2 regions of the Morganella morganii genome follow, and region 1 is predicted to be linked to the other one. Evidence: predicted binding sites of a transcription regulator. Region 1 holds the regulator's gene; the other holds the start of a gene.
What was found. The regulator LexA, encoded in region 1, represses DNA repair genes until DNA is damaged. The targets are predictions, from matches to a motif close to TNCTGTATGTACATACAGNA.

Region 1 (3,328 bases):
CCGCCAGCCGCGCAGGTGTCAGCCGGACAGCGGAATTAGCCGACCCCGCCGCAGGTAATACCGTGTCATACTCACGGAGTGAATGATCCGCATAAACGGTCAGCGGTACCGGCAGCCCGAACGGACAGACTCCCCCGACCGGATGGCCGGTGAAATGCACCACTTCCTCTGCATTCAGCATTTTGGCCTTGCAGCCGAACTGTGTTTTGAATTTTTTATTATCCAGCCGGGCGTCCCCTGCCATCACAATCAGAATCGCGCTGTCATCCGTCAGCTTAAAAGAGAGTGTTTTGCAGATCTGACCGGGGCGGACACCATGAACTTCTGCTGCCTGAGTGACAGTGGCAGTCGGCTGTGTGGTCTCAATAATCGTAACATCCGGGGCATGCGTGCCGAACCAGGCACGAACCGTTTCGATACTCATTCAGGACTCCGTTTTATTATCATGTGCTTTTTATGTGTTTGCACCAACAGCTCACCATAATTTGCCCTGAATTGGCAGCCCTTTTTTGACAAAATAGCGCGGATACCGGTTATTCTGCCGGAATTCATGTTAGAGTGGGCTGTTCATATATTTATTGATTAGCGGAAGGTGATGTCATGCAATCTGTTGATATTCAGACTTTATTAAAAAAAGCAGAAGTACTGTGTCTGTCACGCAGTGTGCGCATGACGTCTCAGCGAAAGTCGATTCTGCAGCTGATTGCCGGCCAGCCCGGAGCCATCAGTGCTTATGAGCTGCTGGATCTGCTGCGCGAAACCGAGCCGCAGGCAAAACCGCCGACAATCTACCGCGGTCTGGAATTTCTGCTGGAGCAGGGATTTATCCACAAAATTGAGTCCACCAACAGCTTTGTGATGTGTCCGCATTTTGATAAACCCAGCCATACTTCAGTACTGTTTATCTGCGATCGCTGTAACAGTGTGACAGAGCGGGACGGAGAGGCGATTGATTCACAAATCACTCAGTTGGCGGATGCCGCGCAATTTCATATCCGCCACAGTGTGATTGAGGCGCACGGATACTGCCGCCCTTGTTATGATATTGAATCCTGCACCCGCAGAGATAAATGCCTGCATGACCATGAACATGACGAACCGCGTAAACGCGGACGCTGAAAAACAAAAACCACAGTGTCCGTCTCCGGCGTACTGTGGTTTTTAAGCGGATACCGTTTCAGGCGGCTGTCCCGGAAATCAGTGCCAGTCGTTATTACGGATCACACCCACTGCCAGACCTTCAACAGTAAAGTTCTGTTCCCGTAAATCCACCACGATCGGGCTGAATTCTTCGTTTTCAGCGTGCAGCTCAATCTTGCTGCCCACTTTCTTAAACCGTTTGACTGTCACTTCATCTTCGATACGGGCAACCACCACCTGGCCATTATGCACGTCCTGGGTTTTATGCACCGCGAGTAAGTCACCGTCCATAATACCGATATCTTTCATTGACATACCATTTACCCGCAGCAGAAAATCTGCACTTGGTTTAAACAGCATCGGGTCAATCTGATAACGGCTTTCTATATGTTCCTGTGCTAATAAAGGCTCACCTGCGGCCACACGGCCTATTAGTGGTAAACCTTCATCCTCTTCTTCTTCCAGAAGCAGACGGATCCCCCGGGAGGCCCCGGAGACAATCTCAATGACGCCTTTACGCGCCAGGGCTTTCAGGTGCTCTTCCGCCGCATTCGGAGAGCGAAAACCCAGGCGTGCCGCAATTTCTGCACGCGTCGGTGGCATGCCCGTCTGCGAAATATGGTCACGAACAAGGTCATAAACCTGTTGCTGCCGTGCCGTCAGTGCTTTCATTTCGCCCCCTGTTTGTTTATACAGTCAGACTGTGAGTATATACAGGTATTCCGGGATTGGGAACCATAACATGAGGAAAATACGTGTTACGCCGCAGGTTTCACAAAAAATCGTCTGTTAAAGACGCAGGAACCAGCTGGTAAACAGCATAATCCAGACAAACAGCCCCAGTAATGTGGCGATAAATACTGCGGCGGACCCCATATCTTTGGCCCGGCCGGACAGTTCATGATATTCCGTACCGATACGGTCAACCACAGCCTCAATAGCGCTGTTGATAAGCTCAATCACCACTACCAGCACCACAGAACCAATCAGCAGCACCCGTTCAACCGCCGTAAAAGAGAAAGCAAAGGCAATAATGACGGCCGGGATCAGCGCCAGCAATTCCTGACGGATAGCGGCTTCATTTTTCCATGCCGCAATGAGTCCTTTCTTTGAATAACCCGCCGCTTTAATTAATCGTATAAATCCGGTATTTTTTTTCATTTCTGTCACTGTAAATAATATGATTATCTGACTGATCGCCGCTATTTTTCCGCGATTTTATTGCTGCCGCAACACAGATCTGGCTCCGCCTTTCTGGTATGCTGAACGCGAATTGTCAACAAGAGGCTTCATACATTTATGTCACTTTGGCGTAAAATATACTATAACGTATTGAATTTACCATTAAAACTATTGGTAAAAAGCAAGCCGATCCCGACGGATCCGGTCAATGAGCTGGGGCTGGATACACAACGTCCGACACTCTATGTTCTTCCTTATCACTCTAAGGCGGACCTGCTGACACTGCGCCGTCAGTGTCTCGCACAGGGCATGCCGGATCCGCTGGAAGATAATGTCATCGGTAATACCACATTACCGGGCTATGTCTTTATCGATGACGGCCCGCGTGTGTTCCGTTATTACGCCCTGAATCCGCGTAAGGATTCCGTCCATATTTTCCACGCCTATCTGGATCTGCACCGCAATAATCCGGCGCTGGATATTCAGATGCTGCCGGTCTCTGTGATGTTCGGTCGTTCACCGGGCCGCGAGGGACACCACGGTGTGCCGCATCTGCGTCTGTTAAACGGGATCCAGAAATTTTTCGCCGTGCTCTGGCTGGGACGCGACAGTTTTGTCCGTTTCTCACAGCCGGTGTCCATGGGCGCAATGGCCTCTGAACACGGTACCGACACTATTATCGCTAATAAACTGGCCCGTGTCGCCCGTATTCACTTCTCGCGCCAGCGTATGGCCGCTATCGGCCCGAAACTGCCGGTGCGTCAGGAGTTGTTCAATAAGCTGCTGAAATCCAAAGCGATTGAAAAAGCCGTTGAAGATGAAGCGAAAGCCAAAAAAATCACCATTGAAAAAGCGCGTCAGAATGCCGTTTCCATGATGAACGAAGTGGCCGCTAACTTCACCTATGACGCTCTGCGCGTGGCTGATCGCGTTCTCGGCTGGACCTGGAACCGCCTCTATCAGGGACTGAATGTCCATAATGCGGAGCGGGTGCGCCAGCTGGCAC
Region 2 (3,328 bases), 1.1 Mb from region 1:
CAAGTAATAATACCTTGATTAATTATTTTATTTTCATATTGAGCAGCGAATCGACCATCACGCCATCTGCACCCAATTCTGTCGCCAGTTGTAAATCGGCGGGTGTTTTTATACCGAACAGAACAACATGGTTTTGATTATTTTTACGAAAACAATCCATTGCGGTTTTATCCCAGGTCAGCACAACCGGAGAGCGTGCTTCACCCAATGTGAAGGTTTCAACCACATCCACGTTACGGTGCAGTTCAAAGCCATACCAGCGCGGCTGCGGATTATCTGCCAGGTCACAGGTGTGTGTGATCAGGCTGCCGGCCAGTGCATTACGGGTGGTATCACGGCTTTCAAAAACGGGGATTGACGGCGGCAGGGCAGCCAGATAATCCTGACCGGTTGAATAGACGCGGACACGGTTTTTGGCGTTATGACGGGTCAGTACTGAATCCAGCTGTTGTGCAAAAACCGCCGGTGAGGCGTCCGGAGATTTGATATCGAGGTAGAAAAAAGTATCCGGGTAACGGCTCAGGACGGCATCCAGTGCCGGAACAGAAGCCTTGATATGGGTTTTATTTTTCTGATTATAATCCCGGGCTGCATCGGTTTGTGCCAGTTCTGCGGCGCTGTAACCGGAAACCGGACCGGTTTTGTCGGTCAGGGATTTCAGATCAGACGGGCGGTATAACACTACCTGGTTGTCCTTTGAGAGCTGAAGGGTGATCCAGATGGCATCGGCTTTGTTACTCAGCGCCTTATCGATGGCATAAAGGGTATTTTCAGGGGCGTCCGCCGTGGCGGCGCGATGGGCAATAATCTGCGGTGCTGCATGGGTTGTCATAACAATGCCACTCAGGAAAAGGGCTGATAGTATTTTTTTCATAATCCGTCCGTCAGAAAGAATGAGACCAGGTGTGATGTCACGCTGTTGTAGCGGAGTAACATGACAACCGGATGTAATCACAGAAAAAAAGTACAAACCTGCAAATTTCAGCCCACTGATTGATTTGGTGAATAATAAGCAAATTAACCGATTTGAATTGCATTGATTTTAACTGTATATTTAAACAGTATTGTTGGTGAGCAGGAGAGGCGGATGCGTAAAATAATTCATATTGATATGGATTGCTTTTATGCGGCGATTGAAATGCGTGACGATCCCCGTCTGCGCGATATCCCGCTGGCTATCGGCGGCAGTTCCGACCGGCGCGGTGTGATTGCGACCGCCAATTATCCGGCGCGGCGCTTCGGGGTGCACAGCGCGATGTCAACGGCAAAAGCACTGCTGCTGTGTCCGCATCTGAAAGTGATCCCTGGGCGGATGGAGCTGTATAAAACCACCTCCCGCCACCTGCATGCGATTTTCGCCCGTTATACTTCACTGATTGAGCCGCTGTCACTGGATGAAGCTTATCTTGATGTGACGGACAGCCCGCAGTGCCGGGGTTCAGCCACACTGATGGCGGAAGAGATCCGCAAAACCATTTTTACCGAGCTGGGGCTGACCGCATCTGCCGGTGTGGCACCGGTGAAATTCCTTGCCAAAATTGCGTCTGATCTGAATAAACCCGACGGGCAGTACATTATCACGCCGGAGCAGGTGACGGATTTTGTGTTGTCACTGCCACTGCGTAAAATTCCCGGTGTGGGAAAGGTGACAGCAAAGCGACTGGCTGATCTCGGTCTGGAGACCTGCCGGGATGTGCAGAATTATGATCAGATATCGCTGCTGAAACAGTTCGGAAAGTTCGGGCAGATCATCTGGCAGCGCAGTCACGGTAGCGATGAGCGGCCGGTTTGTCCGGACAGGGAACGGAAATCTGTCGGTGTCGAGCGGACACTGGCGGAAGATATTGCCTCGTGGGATGAGTGTCAGACGATTATTGATGAGCTGTTTCCGGAGCTGGAGCGTCGTCTGACAAAGGTGTCACCGGATCTGCGGATCGCCCGTCAGGGCATTAAACTGAAGTTTGCGGACTTTCAGCAGACCACACAGGAACATGTCCATCAGGTGCTGGATAAAGCGGATTTGCTGAAAACGGCGGAACTGGCCTGGGAGAGCCGCCGGGAAGGGCGCGGCGTACGGCTGGTGGGGCTGCATGTAACACTGCGGGATCCGCAGCTTGAGCGGCAGTTGCTGCTCGGGTTCTGAATCACATATAAAAACGGCGGGATAATTATCCCGCCGCTGAGCTGAATAAGGCGATTACGCTTTTTCAGGGATCGCTTTTAAGATAGCGGTCAGTAACTGCCAGTACTGCCCGACACTCTTGATATGTACTTGTTCATCAGGGGAGTGCGCTCCGGTGATGGTCGGCCCGATGGAGACCATGTCCATGTCCGGATACGGTTTTTTGAATAAACCGCACTCAAGACCGGCGTGGATCACCATGATGTTCGGGGTTTTGTCAAACAGCTGCTGATAGGTTTCGCTGACCAGATGCATGACCGGAGAGTCTGCATCCGGCTGCCAGCCCGGATAGCCGCCTTCGGCAACAATATCCGCACCGGACAGTGCCGCCAGCGAGGTCAGCATGCTGACCACAGAAGATTTGCCGGATTCAATCAGGGAACGTACCAGACAGATAATCTGCACACGGTCGTCACTCATTTTCACCACACCCACGTTCAGTGAGGTTTCGACCACGCCCGGAACCACGTCACTCATGCGGATCACGCCGTTCGGCATCACATTGAGCATATTGATAAAGCGGGACTGCACATCAGCGGTCAGAGCGCCCTGAGCAGCGGTTGCAGCTTCCAGGGTGACAACCAGGTTTTTCTCTTTCTGCGCAAGCTCTTCTCTGAGCAGCGCTTCAAAGGTCTGTGCCAGCGATTTCAGCTGTGCGGCTTTATCTGCCGGTACTGCCAGAGTGATGTGGCCTTCGCGCGGAATCGCGTTGCGCAGTGTGCCGCCCTGAAAATCAACCAGACGCGCGCCGAGTTCTGTGGCGTGACCGGCCAGGAAACGGGCCAGTAATTTGTTGGCATTGCCGAGGCCCAGATGAATATCGCCGCCGGAGTGGCCGCCTTTGAGACCTTTGAGGGTCAGGGTGAAGGTGCTGTAACCGGCCGGAACGGCTTCACGGCTCAGCGCAAGTGTTGTGGTGACGTCAATACCGCCTGCACAACCCATGTAAATTTCACCTTCTTCTTCCGAGTCGGTGTTGATCAGGATATCAGCCTGTAACCAGCCCGGCTGAAGACCGAATGCGCCGTCCATCCCGGCTTCTTCTGTCATGGTCAGCAGAACTTCCAGCGGCCCGTGTTTGACTGAATCGTCAGCCAGTACTGCCAGCGCGGAGGCCATACCGATGCCGTTATCCGCACCTAATGT

Region 2: the regulator LexA is predicted to act here: its motif matches at 1,045-1,064, upstream of dinB (DNA polymerase IV).

The regions. Positions count from the first base shown of each region.
Region 1 is NZ_CP069157.1:69,110-72,437, reverse strand. It holds gene JL661_RS00305 (YbaK/EbsC family protein) at 1-424, opposite strand, end outside; gene zur (zinc uptake transcriptional repressor Zur) at 601-1,119, shown strand; gene lexA (transcriptional repressor LexA) at 1,198-1,812, opposite strand; gene JL661_RS00290 (diacylglycerol kinase) at 1,930-2,301, opposite strand; gene plsB (glycerol-3-phosphate 1-O-acyltransferase PlsB) at 2,440-3,328, shown strand, end outside.
Region 2 is NZ_CP069157.1:2,823,506-2,826,833, reverse strand. It holds gene JL661_RS13655 (glycerophosphodiester phosphodiesterase family protein) at 23-832, opposite strand; gene dinB (DNA polymerase IV) at 1,088-2,143, shown strand; gene pepD (beta-Ala-His dipeptidase) at 2,198-3,328, opposite strand, start outside.